Regions from separate parts of the Solwaraspora sp. WMMB762 genome, predicted to be linked through region 2. Evidence: riboswitches for the same ligand, from Rfam matches in the RefSeq annotation. Region 2 holds a riboswitch; the other holds the start of a gene.
The links. A riboswitch is a leader RNA that binds a small molecule or an ion and turns the genes downstream of it on or off. The one in region 2 is predicted to bind ZMP and ZTP.
Positions count from the first base shown of each region.

Region 1: another riboswitch for ZMP and ZTP. It lies ahead of ACN27J_RS27530 (bifunctional 5,10-methylenetetrahydrofolate dehydrogenase/5,10-methenyltetrahydrofolate cyclohydrolase); the one in region 2 lies ahead of glyA (serine hydroxymethyltransferase).

Region 1 covers NZ_JBMHMD010000001.1:6,124,647-6,135,525, reverse strand. Annotated here, with positions in the region: gene ACN27J_RS27595 (hypothetical protein) at 1-409, opposite strand, end outside; gene ACN27J_RS27590 (helix-turn-helix domain-containing protein) at 576-1,430, shown strand; gene ACN27J_RS27585 (DUF397 domain-containing protein) at 1,457-1,654, shown strand; gene ACN27J_RS27580 (HAD domain-containing protein) at 1,686-2,216, shown strand; gene ACN27J_RS27575 (hypothetical protein) at 2,481-2,726, shown strand; gene ACN27J_RS27570 (ATP-grasp domain-containing protein) at 2,798-3,325, shown strand; gene ACN27J_RS27565 (DNA-binding protein) at 3,473-3,685, shown strand; partial or broken gene ACN27J_RS27560 (GNAT family N-acetyltransferase) at 3,808-4,095, shown strand; gene ACN27J_RS27555 (hypothetical protein) at 4,080-4,505, opposite strand; gene ACN27J_RS27550 (DNA polymerase beta superfamily protein) at 4,578-5,252, shown strand; gene ACN27J_RS27545 (YciI family protein) at 5,381-5,788, shown strand; gene ACN27J_RS27540 (RNA polymerase sigma factor) at 5,785-6,930, shown strand; gene ACN27J_RS27535 (ADP-ribosylglycohydrolase family protein) at 6,994-7,896, shown strand; gene ACN27J_RS27530 (bifunctional 5,10-methylenetetrahydrofolate dehydrogenase/5,10-methenyltetrahydrofolate cyclohydrolase) at 7,954-8,817, opposite strand; ZMP/ZTP riboswitch at 8,831-8,910, opposite strand; partial or broken gene ACN27J_RS27525 (endo-1,4-beta-xylanase) at 9,412-10,518, shown strand.
Region 2 covers NZ_JBMHMD010000001.1:6,775,640-6,786,518, forward strand. Annotated here, with positions in the region: gene ACN27J_RS30580 (putative bifunctional diguanylate cyclase/phosphodiesterase) at 1-1,912, shown strand, start outside; gene glyA (serine hydroxymethyltransferase) at 1,992-3,257, opposite strand; ZMP/ZTP riboswitch at 3,325-3,409, opposite strand; gene ACN27J_RS30590 (LacI family DNA-binding transcriptional regulator) at 3,533-4,552, opposite strand; gene ACN27J_RS30595 (ABC transporter substrate-binding protein) at 4,919-6,202, shown strand; gene ACN27J_RS30600 (carbohydrate ABC transporter permease) at 6,327-7,295, shown strand; gene ACN27J_RS30605 (carbohydrate ABC transporter permease) at 7,292-8,149, shown strand; gene ACN27J_RS30610 (glycoside hydrolase family 2 protein) at 8,206-10,740, shown strand; gene ACN27J_RS30615 (ROK family protein) at 10,737-10,879, shown strand, end outside.

The DNA of each region.
Region 1 (10,879 bases), 650 kb from region 2:
GCGGCGCGTGCTCCCCCAGCTCCGGGCACAGAATCGTCAGCCCTTCGGCGTACGCGACGGCCTGCTCGCGGGCGGTGTCGAAGTCGACGGCGGCGAACGTCAGGTGCAGCGTGTACCGGCCACGCCGGTCGTACCGCAGCCAGTCCGGCAGGTTGCCGATCCCACCCGGACCGTCGCCGCTGCCGTTGACCTGCGCCGCTGGGCGGCGACGCTCGCGCTCGTTGAGGTAGCGGTTGACCAGCGCTTCGGCGTGCCCGGCCGGACCGGCGGCGGGTCCGAGGGCATGCGCGACAGCGGCCCGCGCCGGTTCGGACAGGTCAGCCCGATCGAGTACGGCGAACAGGTCCCGGTTGCGCTGCGTCGGATCGAGGGTCGGGTCGGTCCAGCATGCTGAACGGTTGTCGGTCACGGACACCTCCAGGGCAGTGGCGACGTCGTCATCCTGCCCTCAGCATGCATCCACGTACACAAAAATACAACGTCGCAACGAACTTCCGTTAGAGAGATCTGTAGTACATACTTCGATCGAGCTCACATCGCCGCTGCCAGACCCGGATGCACCCGGAGGTGTTCTCGTGGCACAGGTTCCGAGCCCGACGATCCGCGCTCGCCGGTTACGCCGGGAGCTACGTCGGCTCCGTGACTCGGCCGGTCTGACGGCCGAGGAGGTCGCCCGCCGCTTGGGCTGGCACCGCACCAAGGTCATCCGGCTCGAACACGGCCACTCACGGATAACGCTCAAGGACACCGAGCAAATGCTGGGCCTTTACGAGGCGTCCGACGAGGACCGCGAGTCGTTGACCGCGCTCGCCAAGCAGGCCCGGCAGAAGGGCTGGTGGAGCGCGTACGGCGACGTGCTGCCCGACGACTACGTCGGCTTCGAGGCGGAGGCCACCGCGATCAGCAGCTTCCAGAGCCTGTACGTGCCAGGACTGTTGCAGACCGAGGAGTACGCCCGCGCCATCATCCACGCCGGCCGCAGCACCGCCGACGCGGACGAGATCGACCGGCGGGTCGCCGCCCGGCTCGCCCGCAAGTCGCTGCTCTCGCGGGACGTGCCGCCGAGACTCTGGATCGTCCTCGACGAGGCGGCGATCCGCCGGGTCGTCGGTGGCCCGAAGGTGATGCGCACCCAGCTCACCCGGCTCATCGATGCCTGCGCCCAGCCGTCGATCGAGCTGCAGATCGTGCCGTTCGGGGCAGGCGCGCACGCCGCCATGGCCGGCCCGTTCACCATCCTCGGCTACGCCGACCCGATCCTCGACCCGCCCATCGTCTACATCGAGAACGATGCGAACACCCTGCTGCTGGAGGAGGACACCCACGTGGCGCGATATAAACTCATGTTCGATCATCTGTGCGCCAAGGCCATGGACCCGGACGAGTCCGGCAGGTTCCTGGCTCGGGCGGCAGAGGAGCTTCCCGACTGACCCAGACCGGCCAGAGGAGACGCGGGATGACCGCATCAGACATGTCCCGCGTTCACTGGCGCAAGAGCAGCCGCAGCAGCGCCAGCGGGTCAGACTGCGTCGAGGTGGCCACGCTCGCCGGCGGCACGATCGGCGTACGCGACTCCAAGGACCCGCACGGCCCGGCGCTGCTCTTTCCCACCGGAGCTTGGACGGCGTTCCTCACCACGGTGTCCAGCCGCTGACCCGGCCGGTCCGCCTTCCACTACGACGCCCATGCCCGCCGACCGCCCGTACGTCTTCCTCGACGTCGACGGCGTACTGATCCCCTTCGCCGCTCGTGCGACCGGCCGGTCACCTTCGCCCCACGTTGCAGCTGACGGTGAGGCCATCGGGAACCCGCTGCTGGAGCGACTCGATCCGGAGGACGGACGCCGGCTGCTGGCGCTCGATTGTCAGCTGGTCTGGGCGACCACGTGGATGGCCGAGGCGAACGACGTCGTCGCGCCGCTACTCGGCCTGCCGGAGCTGCCGGTCGTCACGTGGCCGGACTCCGACGACGAGCCCCTGCGCGGCGTGCACTGGAAGACGGCGTTCCTCATCAGGTGGGCGGCCGGGCGCACCTTCGTCTGGCTCGACGACGAGATCTCCGACCGGGACCGGCACTGGGTGTCCGCGCACCACCCGGGCGAGGCCCTGCTGCACCGCGTCGACCCACATCTCGGCCTCACCGATGCCGACTTCTCCACCGTCCGCCAGTGGCTCGCAGTCAACGCCAGCAAGGCCGCCTCTCCCCCAGCACCATGATCAGTTGATGTCCTGCCAGTAGATCGCCGGCGTGTCGCCCGGCAGGACATCAACTGATCATGGTGAGTCGCTGCCGGTAGCCGCCCTGCCTGATCCCGCGAGTGCCACGCCGATGTGAGGCTCAGATACCCTACGAGCGCCTCGTAAGGTATCTGTGCCTCACATCGATGAAGCACTCCAGCCGCCCGAGACGCTCATGCCGACGGCACGCGATGGCCGATAACCGCTGGAGGCGACACCGTCGAGTCGGGCAGCATCGGACGCATGATCTTCCTCGTGCCCGGCGACCCGCTGCGGCCGACCCGCCCGGACGAGCACTTCGCGCCGGAGGCCCGAGCCGCCCGGGAAGCCGGCTACGCCGTCGCGGTGGTTGACCACGACAAGCTGGCCAGAGGCGATGACGCGGTACGGGCGGTGGCGTCGGTGGCCGGCGACGGCATGGCCATCTACCGAGGCTGGATGCTGACCGGTACGCGCGGTTCGTCGACGCACTCGCCGCGCGAGGCGTGACGCTACGTACCACCGCCGAGCAGTACCGACAGGCCCACGAGTTCCCTGGTTGGTACCCCACGCTGGCGACGGTGACTCCGCGCTCGGGCTGGACTGTCGGCGCATCCCGAACAGACTTCGACCAGGCCCGACTCGCTCTCGGCAACGGCCCTGCCGTCATCCGCGACTACGTGAAGTCGATGAAGCACTACTGGAGCGAGGCCGCCTTCATCGCGAGCGTCGAGGACGGCGACGCCGCGTGGCAGGTCGCAAGCCGCTTCCGGCAACTACGGGACGACGACTTCGTCGGTGGATTCGTGCTGCGCGAGTTCGAGCAGTTCACGGCTGCGGAGGTACGGACCTGGTGGGTGCACGGTCGATGTGTCCTGGTCGGGCCGCATCCGGACACCCCACACGATCACCCGTCGGAAGGGATCGACCTCGGCTGGCTCGCCCCACTGATCGATGCTCTGGGTCTGCCGTTCGTGACGGCCGATCTGGCGCTGCGCGCCGACGGCGTGTGGCGGGTCATCGAGGTAGGCGACGGGCAGGTCAGCGACCGACCCGTCAGCATCGATCCAGCCATGCTCATCGCGGCAGCATTCGACGAGGCTCGGTGAGCTTGAGGCAGCCGCCCAGGAGCGCTACCGCCGAGCGACAGTCACATCGAGGTGAGGGCTATCCACCTCACAAGGCACAGATGACGTGGATAGCCTCACCTCGATGCAGCGCGGCACCGGCGACGCAGGACGGACTACGGTGGGTCGATGAGCACTCGCCATCTGCCCGCCCAGGTCGGTGACCTGCCGCCGATCGGGCGGCCCGCCAACAGTGCCCTGCTCGCAGCCGGCGTCACCACGCTCGCCCAAGTCGCCACCTACCGCCGCGCCGACCTGCTGGCCATGCACGGGATCGGCCCGAAGGCCGTCGGCATCCTGGCCACCGCGCTGGCCGAACGCGGCCTCACCTTCGCCGACTGACCAGAGGGGACACCGGATGACTTCGCCTGACGGTGTCCGCCTCCCACACAGCCAGCCCGCACCGGCCCACGTACGCAAGGCCACGCTCGCCGACGTCGACCAGCTGACGGGTCGTCGGCTGCGCCGCGATGGGACCTGCCCTCGCCGGTCATGTCGACCCGGCCCACGTCGGTCAGCTGTACCAGATCCACGTGCTCCCCGACTGCTGGGGCCGAGGAATCGGTGGGCTGCTGCACGACGCCTTCATCGCGTACCTGCGCCGGACCGGTCGGACCGGCGGGGTGCTGGAGGCGTGGGAACACAACGATCGGGGCCAGCGCTTCTACGCCGCTCGGGGCTGGCGGCCCGACGGCCACAGCCGCCCCGGCCCGGGCGACACCCGCTACCGCTATTTTCAGCTCACGCTGTGACGGTCGACGATGAACTCGGCCCAGTACTCCGGCGTCTCGTGGTAGACGATGTCGGAGCCGACGATCCACACCCGTGGTGAACGCTCCCCGGGTTCGGCCTCGGACCACTGCCGGTTGACCACTGCCACCGCCGCGTCCCGCGTCGACCCGTACCGGGAGACGATCAGGTCCGCGATCTCCTCGCAGAAGGCAAGAGCCTCCGCGTCACCGGCGCACGGGAACTCGCCGTGCGGATGCAACACCGAATCGTGCACCAGATATTCGTCGTCGAAGGTCTCGCCGTCGATCCAGGACCGCGCCGGACGGGCGCGGAGCCGATCGCCCAGGCCTGCCTCGGTCAGCCCGTACTCGCACAGGAAACGGTCCAGATACGGCCGAAGGCCGACCGCCGCCCAGGACGAATCCACCATCGCCCCATCCTCGCCCGGTCGAGCAACAGTGTCCGCCCGGGGCACCACCTGGCCAGGAGTAACGTGCCGGGCGTGAGCGAGCTTGTCGAGCGGCACACCGTACTCGCCGTCGTCGTCGGATCCCGGGCGTACGGGCTGCACGGGCCGGACTCCGACTACGACCGGCGCGGCGTGTACGTGGCCCCGACCCGAGCGTTCTGGCGGCTGGACAAGCCGCCCACCCACCTCGACGGGCCTGCGCCGGAGCAGTTCTCCTGGGAGTTCGAACGCTTCTGCACCCTGGCGCTGCAGGGCAACCCGACCGTCCTGGAGGTGCTCTGGTCCCCGCTGATCGAGACGCTGCGCGAAGACGGCGAGCAGCTGGTGGCGGTCCGGCAGGCGTTCCTGTCGACCCGGCTCGCCCAGACGTACGGCGGCTACGCCCGGGACCAGCTCGACCGGGTGGCTGCCCGCCGCGAACGCACCGGCGAGACCAACCACAAGCAGGCGATGCACATGATCCGGCTGCTGACCGCCGGTACGCACGTGCTGCGGACCGGCGAGGTCCTGGTCGACGTGGGACCGTTGCGGGACCGGCTGCTCGCGGTCCGGCGCGGCGAGCTGCCGTGGCCGGCGGTCACCCGCTGGGCGGCGGACCTGCTGGCCGAGCTCGAAGACGCGGCGGCGCGCACCGTACTGCCGGACCGACCTGACCGGTCCGCCGTCGACCGGCTGCTCATCGCCGTACGGGAGAGGAACCTGGGGTGACCGGCACTCGGAGGTCGTCGATGTTGAATCTGAGAAATCTCGCGCCGGCATGTCGAGAACCTAGGAGCGGCTCCGTCCCAGGTGCGAACACGGCCACAATGGGGCCGTACCTCACCAAGGAGACCAAGATGGCCAAGTACCTGTTGCTCAAGCACTACCGGGGCGCGCCGGCGGCGGTCAACGACGCACCGATGGATCAATGGACGCCGGAGGAGGTCACGGCCCACATCCAGTACATGCGTGACTTCGCCACCCGGCTGCAGAGCACCGGCGAGTACGTCGGCGAGCAGGCGCTCTCCCCGGAGGGTACGTTCGTCCGGTACGACGGTGAGGGGCGGCCACCTGTCACCGACGGCCCGTTCGCCGAGACCAAGGACCTGGTCGCTGGATGGATGGTGATTGACGTCGAGACCTACGAGCGCGCGATCGAGCTCGCCGGTGAACTGTCCGCGGCTCCCGGCGCGGGTGGCAAGCCGATCCACGAATGGCTCGAGGTGCGACCGGCCTACGGCGAGCAGACCACGGCCACCGAGTGAACGAGTCCCAGCTGCGGGAGCTGGTCCCTGCGGTGATCGGTGTCCTCGTCCGTCGCGGAGCCGACTTCGCGACGGCCGAGGACGCCGTGCAGGACGCCCTGGTCGAGGCGGTACGCAGGTGGCCCGACGACCCACCCCTCGACCCCAAGGGCTGGCTGGTCACGGTGGCCTGGCGCAAGTTCCTCGACGCGCTACGCGCCGACACCTCCCGGCGGCGGCGGGAGGAGCTGGTCGAAGCCGAACCGATGCCCGGGCAGGGCACCGCAGTGGACGACACGCTGGCGCTGTACTTCCTGTGCGCACACCCGGCCCTGACCTCGGCCTCGGCGGTCGCGCTCACGCTGCGGGCGGTCGGCGGCCTGACCACGCGGCAGATCGCGCAGGCATACCTGGTGCCGGAGACGACCATGGCCCAGCGGATCAGCAGGGCTAAACGGACCGTCGGCGACGTCCGGTTCGATCAGCCCGGTGATGTCGCCACCGTGCTGCGCGTGCTCTACCTGGTCTTCAACGAGGGCTACTCCGGCGACGTCGACCTCGCCGCCGAGGCGATCCGGCTCACCCGCCAGCTGGCGACCATGATCGATCACGAGGAGGTCGCCGGCCTGCTGGCGCTCATGCTGCTGCACCACGCCCGGCGTCCGGCACGGACCGGCCCCGACGGCCGGCTCGTGCCGCTCGCCGAGCAGGACCGCAGCCGGTGGGACACCGCTCTGATCGCCGAGGGCATCGACGTGCTCCAGGCCGCGCTCACCCGCGACCGGCTGGGCGAGTTCCAGGCACAGGCGGCCATCGCCGCGCTGCACGCCGACGCCCGGACCGTCGAGGAGACCGACTGGGTGCAGATCGTCGAGTGGTACGACGAACTGGTGCGCCGCACCGACAGCCCGGTGGCGCGACTCAACCGGGCTGTCGCGGTCGGCGAGGCCGACGGTGCGCGAGCTGGTCTGGCTGCCCTGGCAGAACTCGATCCGTCCCTGCCCCGGCACACCGCCGTCGCGGCACATCTGCACGAGCGCGACGGTGATTTGGTGACCGCAGCGCGGCTCTACGCCAAGGCCGCCCGGTCAGCGCCCAGCCTGCCCGAGCGCGACCATCTCACCCGGCAGGCCGCCCGGCTCAACACGCAGCTGCGAAGTTGACGGTGACCCGCGGTGGCTCCGGCCTTCCGAACCACCGACGTAACTGGCAGAGTCTGCTGCAACATGACGTCGCTCGACCTCTGCTACGACAGTCTTGACGGGCTTTCCGTCGGTGATGCCCTCGGCGCCCAGTTCTTCGTCCCCGGCAGCAGCCTTGCCGCGTTGCTCGACGGGGGCCCGCCGGCCGGGCCGTGGCCGTGGACCGACGACACCGAGATGGCCTGCTCGATCGTCGCCGAGTTGCGGGAGCATGACGGCATCGACCAGGACAGCCTGGCTGCCCGGTTCGCCGAACATTTCGAGCCGTACCGTGGCTACGGAGCCGGCGCGGTGGTCCTGCTGCGCCAGGTCCGCCAGGGCGTCGGGTGGCGGGACGCGGCCGCAGCGGCGTTCGACGGCCAGGGATCGATGGGCAACGGCGCGGCGATGCGGGTGGCCCCGCTCGGCGCGTTCCACGCTGGCGACAACCGTACCGCCGCTCGGCAGGCCTGGCGGTCGGCGGAGGTCACCCACGCCCACCCGGAAGCCATCCTGGGCGCGGTCGCCGTCGCCATCGCGGCGGCGGAAGCCGGCTGGTGCCGGCTGACCCGGTCGCGGCCCGAGCCTGCCGAACTACTCGACGTGGTGCTGGCCCATCTGATCGACGGCCGACTGATGTCCGGCATCGTCCGGGCCAGGCGGTTGCTGGGGGTCGGCGTCGCCGAAGCGGCGTACGAGTTGGGCAACGGCGCGCAGGTGCTGGCCTTCGACACCGTCCCGTTCGCGCTGTGGGTCGCCGCGACCCGGCTCCACGACTACCCGGCGGCGATCCGCGCATGTGTCGAGGCCGGCGGTGACGTCGATACGACCGCGGCGATCGTCGGGGGGATCGTGGCCGCGTACACCGGCTCCGGACCGGGCGGGATACCCACAGAGTGGCTGACCCGCCGCGAGCCGCTCCCCGACGAGGTACGCCCGACCCGGTAGCACACCGCGAAGGGTCGACGACCACGGTGGAAGCTGCTCGGGGCCGGGCCGCGGCTCCTACCTGGTCGCCCGTTCGGCGCTGTGTACGGCGTTGCGGAACAGCATGGCGACGGTGGTCGGTCCGACGCCGCCGACGCGCGGGGTGATCGCGGAGGCGACCTCGGCGCAGGCCTCGTCGACGTCGGGCAGGAGGCGGCGGCCGGCGTAGCGGACACCGGCGCCGATCACCACCGCTCCGGGCCGGACGTGCTCGGGCCGGATGATGCCGGGTACGCCGGCCGCCGCGATCAGGATCTCGGCGCGCCGGGTGTAGCGGGGCCAGTCGGCGACTCCGGTGTGGACCACGGTGACGGCAGCGTTGGCGGTCGGGCGTTTCTGGGCCAGCAGCATGGCCAACGGTCGGCCGAGGGTGGCGCCCCGGCCGAGGATGACCACCTCCCGGCCGGCGATTGGGACCCGGTGGTGGGCCAGCAGCGTCTCGATCCCGGCCGGGGTGCACGGCACGGGCCCCGGCATCCCGACGGCGAGGCGACCCATGTTGAGCGGGTGCATCCCGTCGACGTCCTTGTCCGGGTCGAGGCTCTGCAGGGCGGCGTCGTAGTCGAGGTGGCCCGGGACCGGGTACTGGATCAGGACGGCGTGCACCCGACGGTCGGCGTTGAACCCGGCGATCACCTCGAGCAGGTCGTCCTGGGTGGCGTCGGCGGGCAGATGCCGGTGCGGTGAGTCGAAGCCCAACTCGGCGGCCTGGCGCTGTTTGAGGCGGATGTAACCGGCGCTGGCGTCGTCGTCGCCGACCAGAATGGTGGCCAGGCTGGGTCTGACACCGCGTTCGCGCAGGACGGCCACCCGCCGGGTGACATCGGCGAGTACGGCTTCGGCCACCGGCGCGCCGGGCAGCAGTCGAGCGGTCGTGGGCATGGGAGTCCTTTCGGACGGGAGCCCAGGCGGTCGACTCCCGTGGCCGGCTCCCCGATGGTCCACCATCCCGTGCCGCCAGTCGCACTGACTGCCGAGAATACCGCGCCGGGGGCACCCGGCTCCCTCTCTGGACCTGGTACCGAAACTCTTCCGGAAATGAACTCGCTGTCTACATCGGTCGACTAGGTTCATGGTCGTCGCCCGCCCAGGAAGCGGCAACCTTGTCAGCTCGGACAACTCAGCCATGCTGCGCTACAGCTCGTGGATGACATCGAGGTACGGCACTGAACTTTTTCCGGAAGTTTGCCGGAACTTGTTGACGCCAGAGGTGTTATCGCTCACAGTCTATGGATGCAGGGAGGGCAGGCGCCCCTGCAACCTGGTCGTCCACCAGGAGCCGGGCACCCACCGCCACGCCACCCACGCGCGCGCTAACGCTCACACGCGTGGCGTTCGACGCAGCCTCCGTCCATCCCGGGCCGCGGCTCGGTTTGACGCTGCCTGTCCAACGACGACCGGACCACGTGCACGGCCCCGAACCACGCCTCGACAGGCGTGGCCTAACTTCTGTCAGAAGGGAAGGTCATGTATCCCATGGCAAGACCCGTCGGACGCCGTCTGGCGTTCGGACTGTCGGCCGCCGCGGCCACGCTCGTCGCGGCCGTGGCCGCATTGACTGCGACCACGCCGGCACACGCCGACGAGGCCACCCTGGGGGCGGCCGCCGCCCAGTCCGGCCGCTACTTCGGCACCGCCGTCGCCGCCAACAAACTCGGCGACTCGACCTACGTGAACATCCTCAACCGGGAGTTCAACAGCGTCACCGCCGAAAACGAGATGAAACTCGACGCCACCGAACCACAACAGAACCAGTTCAACTTCACCAACGGCGACCGGATCGTCAACCACGCCATCTCCCGCGGCATGGCCGTCCGCGGCCACACCCTCGCCTGGCACTCCCAGCAACCCGGCTGGATGCAACAGATGGAAGGCAACGCCCTCCGCCAGGCCATGCTCAACCACGTCACCCGCGTCGCCTCCTACTACCGAGGCAAAATCCACACCTGGGACGTCGTCAACGAAGCCTTCGAAGACGGCAACTCCGGCGCCCGCCGCAACTCCAACCTCCAACGCACCGGCAACGACTGGATCGAAGCCGCCTTCCGCGCCGCCCGCGCCGCCGACCCCGACGCCAAACTCTGCTACAACGACTACAACATCGACAACTGGTCCTGGGCCAAGACCCAGGCCGCCTACAACCTCGTCCGCGACTTCAAACAACGCGGCGTACCCATCGACTGCGTCGGCCTGCAGTCACACTTCAACTCCCAGTCCCCCTACCCCTCGAACTACCGCACCACCCTGTCCAGCTTCGCCGCCCTCGGCGTCGACGTACAGATCACCGAACTCGACATCGAAGGCTCCGGCAGCAGCCAGGCCAACGCCTTCCGCGGCGTCGTCAACGACTGCCTCGCCATCGCCCGCTGCACCGGCATCACCGTCTGGGGCATCCGCGACAGCGACTCCTGGCGCAGCTACGGCACCCCACTACTGTTCGACAACAACGGCAACAAGAAGCAGGCGTACGACGCCACCCTCGCCGCACTCAACGCCGGCGGCACCCCGGTCAGCCCGTCGCCGTCGGTCTCGCCCACCGCCGGCCCGTCGCCCAGCACCAGCCCGTCACCCAGCCCACCGCCGGGCGACAACCCGTACCAGCGCGGCCCGGACCCCACCCGCGACAGCGTGGCCGCCAACAGAGGCACCTTCGCCACCGCCGAGATGAGCGTGTCCCCCGGCAACGGATTCAACGGCGGATCGATCTACTACCCCACCGACACCAGCCAGGGCACCTTCGGTGCGGTGGCGATCGTGCCCGGCTACACCGCACGGTTCGCCGACGAGGAAGCCTGGATGGGGCACTGGTTGGCGTCCTTCGGCTTCGTCGTCATCGGCGTCGAGACCAACAGCACCAACGACTTCGACACCGCCCGGGGCACCCAGTTGCTCGCCGCGCTGGACTGGCTCACCCAGAGCAGTCCGGTCCGCGACCGGATCGACG
Region 2 (10,879 bases):
CGCGGGCTCGCAGCCGGTCACTCCGGTGCGCGGCCGGCTCGCCGCGTATCCACTGGTGACGGTTCCGGCGGTGGTGGCCGCGCTGGCGGCCGTATACCACGTGGCGACCCAGGGATCGTTCGACCGTACGTCGGTCCTGCTCGGCCTCGCGGTGATCCCGACGCTGGTGGTCCGGGAGATGATGGCCGCGGCCGACGTGCGGTCCTACGCCAGGCGGCTGAGCATTCAGGAGGCGCACTTCCGGTCGTTGGTCTCCGGCGGCAACGATCTCACCCTGACCCTCGGCGATGACCTGCGGGTGCGGTGGCAGTCACCGGCCGCCGCGCGGCTGTTCGGGCTGGCCGACGCGCAGGTGCTCGGCCGGCCGTTCATCGAGCTGATGCATCCGGAGGACGTCCCCGAGGTGATCACGGTGCTGACCGGCGTGGTGACCGGCCGGCTGGTACCGACCAGTCGGACCCCGCTGGTCACCGCCCGGCTGCGGGACGGCCACGGTCGGTGGCGGGACACCGAGTCCACCGTGTCCGACCAGCGGACGGTGCCCGAGGTCGGAGCGCTCGTGGTGCATGTGCGCGACGTGGGGGAGCGGGTGCACCTGGAGCGGCGACTGTACAAGCTCGGCTTCACCGACCAGCTGACCGGGTTGGCGAACCGCCGGGAGCTGATGCGCCAGATCGCCAACCAGCGGGACCTGCCCGGCCACCCCGGTGCGTTGCTGATCATCGACCTGCACGGGCTGGTCGGCGTCAACGAGCAGTACGGGCGGGAGGTCAGCGACGCGGTGCTGGTCGAGGTGGGGCGGCGGCTGCGGGACACGGTGGAGCCGGACGACGTGGTCGCCCGGCTCAGCGGCGACGAGTTCGCGGTGATCACCGTCGCCGGCCCGATGCTGGCGTACGGAACCGGGGCGCGGCTGGTCGCGGCGCTGCGCGAGCCGTGCCAGCTGCCCGGCGCGGTGGTTGCGCTGCAGACCAGCATCGGCATGGCCGAAGTGGCCGGCGGCGCCGGGGCGGACGATGTGCTGCGCCGGGCGGACCTGGCCCGCCGCCGGGCCCGCCAGCTCGGTCGCAACCGGGTCGAGTGGTACGACTCCTACCTGGAGGAACAGCTGGTCCGGCGGCTGGACCTGGAGCGGGAGCTGCCGGGCGCGGCCGAGCGGGGCGAGTTGGACGTGGTGTACCAGCCGGTGGTGGACCTGGTCGACGGCAAACCGGTGGGGGTCGAGGCGCTGCTGCGCTGGCGCAGCCCGGTGCTCGGCACGGTGCTGCCGGCCGAGTTGCTCGCCGTGGCCCGGGAACTGTCGCTGCTGGGCCACATCGGCCGGTGGGCGCGGGCCACCGCCTGCCGGCAGTTGGCGTCCTGGTCACGGGAGGGGCACGGGCTGTGGCTGTCGGTCAACGTCGCCCCGGCAGAGTTGGCCGCGACCACCTTCGTGGCCGACCTGATGGCCATGCTGGCCGCACAGGGCATCGGGCCGGAGCGGCTCGTCGTCGAGGTGGCCGAGTCGCTGGTCGCCGAGGAGCTGGCGGCTGCCGAGAATCCGCAGATCCTCGCGCAGTTGGCGAACCTGCGGGCGCACGGGGTGCGGATCGCGTTGGACGACTTCGGCGCCGGCCAGGCGTCGATCGCCCAGCTGCGGCGGCTGCCGCTGGACGTCGTCAAGATCGACCGGTCGCTGGTCGCCGGCGCCGGTGCCGGCCCGGACAGTGTCCACCCGATGCTGGAAGCGGTGGCTGGGCTGGGCCGGCGGTTCGGGCTGGAGATCGTCGCCGAGGGGCTGGAGACGGACGGTCAGGTGAGCCAGGCGCAGGGGGCCGGCTGCCGGTTCGGTCAGGGGTACGCCCTGGCCCGCCCCGCACCTGCGGAGCGGACCGAGGCGTACATCGCCGACTTCCCCACCCCGTCGCACTGACCCGGACGGCCGCAGACCAGGCGCGGGTGGGAGCAGGTCAGGCGCGGGTGGGCGCAGATCGGGCGGCGATCGGCGCAGGTCAGGCGGCGTAGCCGGGCATCGGGTAGCCGGCCAGCAGGTCGGCTACCTCCCCGGCGATCTGGTCGAGGGCGGCACCGTCGTCCTTGACCGCTGCGGTCACCGCGTCGTCCAGCCAGGCGGCGACCTGTGGCATCTGCGCCTCGGTCAGGCCGCGGGTGGTCAGCGCGGCGGTGCCCAGCCGGATGCCGGACGGGTCGAACGGCTTGCGTGGGTCGTACGGCACCGTGTTGTAGTTCAGCTCGATCCCGGCCCGGTCCAGCGCCTGCGCGGCCGGCTTGCCACCGACGCCCTTGCCGGTCAGGTCGGCCAGGATCAGGTGGTTGTCGGTGCCGCCGGAGATCAGCTCGAAGCCCCGGTCGACCAGCGCGGCGGCGAGCGCCTTCGCGTTGGCGACCACCTGGTGGGCGTACCGGCGGAAGTCGTCGGTGTCGGCCTCGCGCAACGCGACGGCGATGCCGGCGGTGGTGTGGTTGTGCGGGCCGCCCTGCAGGCCGGGGAAGACTGCCTTGTCGATCGCGGCGGCGTGCTGTTCGGTGGTGAGGATCATCGCGCCGCGCGGGCCGCGCAGCGTCTTGTGGGTGGTGGTGGTGACCACGTCGGCGTGGCCGATCGGCGAGGGGTGCGCGCCGCCGGCGACCAGGCCGGCGATGTGCGCGATGTCCGCGACGAGCACCGCGCCGATCTCCCGGGCGATCTCGGCGAAGGCCGGGAAGTCGATGGTCCGCGGCACCGCCGTACCGCCGCAGAAGATCACCTTCGGCCGTTCGCGGCGGGCCAGGTCACGTACCTCGTCGAAGTCGATCCGGCCGGTGTCGCGGGAGACGTTGTAGCGGACCGAGTTGAACCACTTGCCGGTGGCCGACACCGACCAGCCGTGGGTGAGGTGCCCGCCCATCGGCAGCGACATCCCCAGCACGGTGTCGCCGGGGGAGAGAAAGGCGAGGTACACGGCGAGGTTGGCGGGGGAGCCCGAGTACGGCTGGACGTTGGCGTGGGCCGCCCCGAACAGCGTCTTGGCCCGCTCGACGGCGAGCGTCTCGATCGGGTCGACGAACTGCTGGCCCTCGTAGTAGCGCCGGCCCGGGTAGCCCTCGGAGTACTTGTTGGTCAGCACTGTGCCGCTGGCCTCCAGCACGGCGGCGGAGACGTAGTTCTCCGAGGCGATCATGCGCAGCTTGTCGTGCTGGCGGCGGGCCTCACCCTCGACGAGGGCGGCGAGCTCAGGATCGGTGGCGGTCAGTTGCGGGATCTGCGGTACGTGCACGGCGTGCCCTCCTGGGGTCGGGCGGCTCCGCCGGCCGGGGACATCCCCGGACATGACGGTGCCGTCGACGGTGCACCCAGGCGCGCGGCGCACGTCGATGGTCGCTCCCCGGTGGTCGGTTCCACCTTCGCTGCGCCAGTCACGTGACCGGTCCGAGCATAACCCGCGGTGGTCGGCGGGTCGGGGTGGACCCGACGGTACGCAGTGAGATTCGCGGTTTTCGCACCGTTTAACGCTCCGGAAACTTAATCGGTTCACTGGCCGGCCACGGCAGGTCAGCCGGCGCGTGGCGGTGCGGTGCTGCCACGCGGGGTCAGGTGCGGCGTCTCGTCCTGGTACGCCTGCGTCGGCTCACCGGCGATCGTCGCCAGCAGCTGCCGCGCGGCGTGCGCACCGTACGCCGGGATGTCGCGGCCCAGCGCGGTCAACGGCGGATGCACCAGGCGGCACAGCGGCGAGTCGTCCCAGGCAACGATCGACAGGTCGCCCGGCACGGCCAGCCCCATCTCCTGGGCCACCGCCAGGCCGGCGATCGCCATCACGTCGTTGTCGTAGATCACCGCGGTGGGGCGGGCCGCGGTGCTGATCAGCCGCCGGGTGGCCCGGGCACCCTCCTCGCCGGTGTAGTCGGACGGCACCGTGACGCACTGGTCCAGACCCAGCCGGCGGCAGACGTCGGTGAACGCGCCCGCGCGGATCTCGGTGTGCAGCAGGCCGGGCAGGCCACCGATGCGGGCGATCCGGCGGTGACCCATCGCGACCAGGTACTCGACCGTCTCGACCAGGGCCGACGCGTCGTCGGACCAGATACTCGGCAGCGAGCCGGTGTGCCCGGGGCCACCGATCACCACCGCCGGCAGCTGCAGCGACTCCAGCGCCGGCACCCGGTCGTCGTCGAGCCGCAGGTCGCAGAGGAACACGCCGTCCACCCGGCGCTCACCCCACCAGCGCCGGTAGACCGCGATCTCGGCCTCGGTGTCGGCCACCACCTGCAGGGTCAGTGCGTACGACCGGGCGGACAGTTCGGCCTCGACGCCGCTGATCAGCTCCATGAAGAACGGCTCGATGCCGAGGATCCGGGCCGGGCGGCTCAGCGCCAGGCCGACGGCGTTGGCGGTGGCCCCGGACAGGGCGCGGGCGGCGCTGTTGGGGTTGAACCCGATCTCGGCGGCGATGGCGAGGATCCGCTGCCGGGTCGCCTCGGAGACCCCTGGCTGGCCGTTGAGCGCGTACGAGACCGCGCCCTTGGAAACGCCTGCTCGGCGGGCGATGTCGGCGATGGTCGGCCGTTTCACCGGCGGCGCTCCTTCTGGCTCGTTTCTGCTGGTCAGGGCGGTGCACCAGGCGGTGCGCCGAGCCGGGTGGTGGGCGGTGCGGTGGGTGGGTTCCGCTGGCCTTGCCCGGTTAAGTCTGCTGCCCGAAACGATATCCGGCGGCGGCTGGGCGCGGCGGCCGCCCCGCCGCCGGTGCGCAGAGTGCACCGGTGAGCTCTCTACCAAACACGATGGTGGCGTGACCGGGGTCACCAAGGTTACGGGTTGGCCACGGCGTTAATCCGCCATTGACACGTGCCGGGGCCACTCGTACCGTGGCCTCACTTATCCGGTTCAGTCGACGTTCCTCGATGTTGGGAGCGTTTCCAATTGTGTTCGGAGGATGGGATGAAGCGGCGTTGGACCCCTTGGACGCGTACGGCGGCGGCGGTCGGCGCCGCCGGCGCGTTGCTGATCGCCGGCTGCAGTGGCGAACCCGGCGGCGGCAGCGACGACGACGGCACTACCCTGACCATCGCGTACTGGGGCGACTTCGGCCTCGACGACCTCAAGGCCGAGTACGAGGCGGAGTACCCGGGCGTGCGGATCAACCTCAACTCCGGTGAGTACAACGCCCAGCACGAGGACCTGCAGAAGAAGCTGATCGCCGGGTCCGGCGCCGCCGACATCGCCGCCATCGACGAGGGTTTCGTCGTCCAGTTCCGCGAGCAGGCCGACAAGTTCGTCAACCTGCTGGACAAGGGCGCCGGCCAGTACGAGGAACGCTACCTCGACTGGAAGTGGCAGCAGACCCTGTCCGCCGACGGGGCCACCCAGATCGGCCTCGGCACCGACGTCGGCGGGCTGGCCATGTGCTACCGCACTGACCTGTTCGAGGCGGCCGGGCTGCCGACCGACCGGGATGAGGTCTCCGCCCTCTGGCCCGACTGGGAGTCGTTCGTCGCCACCGGCGAGGAGTACGTCGCGGCCAGCGGCAAGAAGTTCGTCGACTCGGCCACCAACATCTTCAACCCGGTGCTCGGCCAGCAGCCGGTCGGCCTCTTCGACACCAGCGACAACCTGGCCATGGAAGGCGGTCCGAAGGTCGCCTTCGACACCGCCGCCGCCGTCGTCGGCGCCGGACTGTCGGCCAACCTCGCCGCCTTCTCACCGGAGTGGAACAACGGCTTCGTCAACGGCGACTTCGCCGTGCTGGCCTGCCCGGCGTGGATGATGGGCCACATCCAGAACACCGCCCCCGACACCGCCGGCAAGTGGGACGTGGCGGCCATCCCCGGTGGCGGCGGCAACTGGGGCGGCTCCTTCCTGACCATCCCCGCGCAGGGTGAGAACGTCGACGAGGCGTACAAGTTTCTGGAGTGGCTGATCCAGCCCGAGCAGCAGATCGAGATCTTCAAGAAGGTCGGCAACCTGCCGTCGCAGCCGGCGCTCTACGAGGACCCGGCGATCGTCGAGTTCTCCAACCCGTTCTTCAACGACGCGCCGGTCGGCCAGATCTTCTCCGCGACCGCGGCCAACCTCACCCCGCAGTACCTCGGCCGCAAGAACGGTCCGGTCCGGGTCGCGGTGGAGAACGTCCTCAACCGGCTGCAGAGCGGTGACCTGGAAGGCAAGCCTGACGAGGCGTGGACGGAAGCCATCGCGGAAGCCGAAAAGGCGACGAACGCGTAACCGCTCGCGGGCCGCGAGCCGCGCGGGCGGGGGTGGGTCTCCGGCGGGAACCAAAACCGGGTCGGACGCCCACCCCCGCCACGCTGCGGGCCGGCCGTCGCACGGCTGAATCTGGAGGCAATCCATGTCCGCAACCCGCGCCGCACCACCAGCACCGCCACCCGACCCGACCTGGCGTAACCGGATGCACCGCTTCGACATGCGGTACATGCCGTACATCCTGATCTCCCCGTTCTTCCTCCTCTTCATCGCCTTCGGACTCTTCCCGATCATCTTCAACGGCGTGGTGGCGCTGCGGCACTGGCGGCTGGACAACGCCGACCTGACCGGCTGGGCCGGGCTGGCGAACTTCCGGCGGCTGTTCACCGACGACAGCTTCTGGAACGCGCTGTACAACACGTTCGGCATCTTCCTGCTCTCCACCGTGCCGCAGCTGTTCCTGGCCCTGATCATCGCGTCGCTGCTGAACCGCAAGCTGCGGGCGCAGACCTGGTTCCGGGTCGGCATCCTGCTGCCGTACATCACCCCGATCACCGCGTCGACGCTGCTGTTCGCGGTCTTCTTCGCCCGCGACTTCGGCATCGCCAACTGGGTGCTCGACGTACTGAACCTGCGCGGCGAGGCGCCGATCGACTGGCGGTCCAGCAAGGCCGCGTCGTGGGTCGCCATCGCCACCATGGTCAACTGGAAATGGATCGGCTACAACGCGCTGATCTACCTGGCCGCGATGCAGTCGATCCCGCGCGACATCTACGAGGCGGCCGCGGTCGACGGCGCCGGCCCGTGGCGGCAGCTCTGGCGGATCACCGTACCGATGATCCGACCGGTGGTGGTCTTCACCGTGATCCTGTCCACCATCGGCGGGCTGCAACTGTTCACCGAGCCGATGCTGTTCGAGCAGAACTCGCAGGCCGCCACCGGCGGGTCCAACGGCCAGTTCCAGACCATCGCCCAGCTGATCTACAAGGTCGGCTGGAAGGACCTCAACCTCGGGTACGCCGCCGCGATGTCCTGGGCGCTGTTCCTGATCATCGTGATCATCGCGGTCGTCAACGCGCTGGTCGCCAACCGGCTGGGCGGAGGCCGTAGATGAGCGCCAGCAACGTCGGCCGAGCCCCGGCGAGTACGCCGGGCAGCTTCTGGACCTACCTGTTCCTCAGCCTGGTCATCCTGTTCTCCGCGTTCCCGCTCTACTGGATGGTGGTGATCGCCAGCGGCACCGACGCCGACCTGGCGAAGATCCCGCCGCAGCTGCTGCCCGGCGGCCAACTGCTCAACAACGTCAACGAGGTCTTCACCCTCAAAAACGTCTACTTCGTCCAGTCGTTGGGCAACAGCTTTGTCGTCTCGTCGATCGTGACGTTCTCGGTGCTGTTCTTCTGCTCGCTGGCCGGCTTCGCCTTCGCCAAGCTGCGGTTCGCCGGCCGCAACGCGCTGATGGTCGTCGTGGTGCTGACCCTCACCGTGCCCAACCAGCTGGGTGTGGTCGCCCTCTACATCCTGATGGGCGAACTCGGCTGGAACGGCACCCTGGTCGCGGTCATCGTGCCCGGCCTGGTCACCGCGTTCGGCGTGTTCTACATGCGGCAGTTCATCCTCGAAGCGGTGCCCGACGAGCTGATCGAGGCCGGTCGGATCGACGGTGCCACCACCCTGCGGATCTACTGGAGCGTGGTGCTGCCGGCGATCCGCCCGGCGATGGCCGTGCTCGGCCTGCTCACCTTCGTGGCCACCTGGAACGACTTCCAGTGGCCGCTGATCACCCTCGGCGGCACCTACTACCCGACGTCGATGGTGGCCCTGTCCGACCTGGCCAGCGGCAACTACGTGCTCTACCGGCGGGTGCTCGCCGGTGCGTTCGTGGCGACCATCCCGCTGTTGATCATGCTCTTCATCGGCGGTCGGCAGATCGTCCGGGGAATCATGGAAGGCGCCGTCAAGAACTGACCGACCTGGAACCCGTACCGTGGCCCAGTCCCGCTCCAGCGCTAGTGAGGTATGGCATGAACTCCGTACGACCGCTCCACGAGGGCTGGACCGTACGACCCGCCGACGGGTCCGACGTACCCGACGGCGTCGGCGACCGCAGCGTCCCCGCGGCCGTACCCGGCTGCGTCCACACCGACCTGCTCGCCGCCGGTCTGATCCCCGACCCCTACCTCGACGACAACGAGAACCGGTTGTCGTGGATCGGCCGGACCGACTGGGTCTACGAGACCACATTCGACTGGGTCGACCCGGGTGATCCCCGGGTCGACCTGGTCTGCGCCGGCCTGGACACCGTCGCCACCGTCACCCTCAACGACGTCGAACTGGGCCGCACCGCCAACATGCACCGCGGCTACCGGTTCGACGCCCGCGCGGCGCTGCACCCCGGGCGCAACACCCTGCGGGTGCGGTTCGACTCCGCGTACCGACACGCCGAAGCGGTCCGCGACCGGCTCGGCGACCGGCCCAACGCCTACCCGGAACCGTTCAACTTCATCCGCAAGATGGCCTGCAACTTCGGCTGGGACTGGGGCCCCAACCTGGTCACCGCCGGGATCTGGCAGGAGATCGGTCTGCACGCCTGGGCCGTCGCCCGGCTGGCCAGCGTCCGCCCGCTGGTCACCGTCGACCACACCAGCGGTACGGCCAGCGGGTCGGCCGGTGACGATGGGCCCGGCGGTGGTGTGCCCGGCGGTGTCACCGGCCGGGTCGAGGTGCACGTCGACGTCGACCGCGCCGACGGTGCCGACGCCCCGCTGACCGTGGTCGCCACCGTCGCCGGGGCCCGCGCCGAAGCGGTCGTCCCGGCCGGGCAGCGCAGCGCCGTCGTCACCCTCACCGTCGCCGAGCCCGAGCTGTGGTGGCCCCGGGGGTACGGCGAACCCGCCCGACACGCACTCGACGTCACGCTGCACCGGGCCGACGGCAGCACACTCGACACCTGGCAGCGGCACATCGGCTTCCGGTCGGTCCGCCTGGACACCACCGCCGACCCCGCCGGCAGCGCGTTCACCCTGGTCGTCAACGAGATGCCGGTCTTCGTCCGGGGCGTCAACTGGATCCCCGACGACGCGTTCCCCACCCGCGTCGACCGGGCCCGCTACGCCCACCGCTTCGGCCAGGCCGTCGACGCCGGCGTCAACTTCCTGCGGATCTGGGGCGGCGGGCGCTACGAGTCGGAGGACTTCTACGACCTCGCTGACGAGCTGGGCCTGCTCGTCGGGCAGGACTTCCTGTTCGCCTGCGCCGCGTACCCGGAAGAGGAGCCGATCGCCAGCGAGGTCGCCGCGGAGGCCCGCTACCAGGTCGCCCGGCTCACCCCGCACCCCAGCCTGGTGCTGTGGACCGGCAACAACGAGAACATCTGGGGCTGGCACGACTGGGGTTGGCAGGAGGTCCTCGACGGACGCAGCTGGGGGCTCGGCTACTACCTCGACGTGCTGCCCGGCATCGTCGCCGAACTCGACCCGACCCGCCCGTACTGGCCGGGCAGCCCCTACTCCGGCCGCGACGACCTGCACCCCAACGACCCGGCGCACGGCACCATGCACATCTGGGACGTGTGGAACACCGACGACTACCTGAAGTACCGGCAGTACGTGCCCCGGTTCCTCGCCGAGTTCGGCTACCAGGGGCCACCCGCGTACGCCACCCTGCGCCGGGCGATCAGTGATGACCCGCTCGCGTCGGACTCGCCCGGCATGGCCCACCACCAGAAAGCCGCCGACGGCGACCTGAAACTGCGACGCGGCCTCGACGCGCACCTGCCCGCGCCACGCGACTTCGACGACTGGCACTACCTGACCCAGCTCAACCAGGCGCGGGCGATCGCCGTCGGGGTGCGGCACTTCCGCTCCCACCGGGGCATCTGCATGGGCACCATCCTGTGGCAGCTCAACGACTGCTGGCCGGTCACCTCGTGGGCCGCCGTCGACGGTGACGGCCGGCGCAAACCCCTGTGGTACGCGCTGCGCGACGCCTACGCCGACCGGCTGCTCACCATCGAACCCCGCGACGGCGGGCTCGCCCTGGTCGTGGTCAACGACACCGGCGTCGACTGGCACCCGCAGACCGACGTCACCCGGCTCACCCTGGCCGGTGAGCCACTGGCCAAGATCGGCTACCAGCTGGCCGTACCGGCCCACTCGGCGATTACCGTGCCGCTCTACCCCGACCTGGCCGCCACCGACGACCCGCGCCGTGAGCTGCTGCTCGCCAACACGGCCGGGCAGCGGGCCTGGTGGTTCTTCGCCGAGGACAACGAGGTCGACTACCCGGCGGCCGGGTACGAAGCGGCGGTCGAACCGACCGACGGCGGGCTGCGGGTCACCGTCACCGCCCGGACCGTCCTGCGTGACCTGACCCTCTACCCGGACCGACTCGACCCGGCCGCCGAAGTGGACCGGGCACTGGTCACCCTGCTGCCCGGCGAGTCGACGGAGTTCGTGGTCCGCACCGGCGTCGACCTCGACCCGGCGGCCCTGACCAGCCGGCCGGTGCTGCGCTGCGTCAACGACATCATCAACGACATCCCGGCGGCCGGCGCATGACGGCCGGCCCGGCGAGCGCCGGCCCGGTGGCGGCCGACCGCGCCCCCGGCCCGGTTCTCGCGATCGACGTGGGCGGCACCAAGCTGGCCGCCGCCGTCGTCGAACCTGACGGCACCATTGCCGTGCAGGGCGCGGTGCC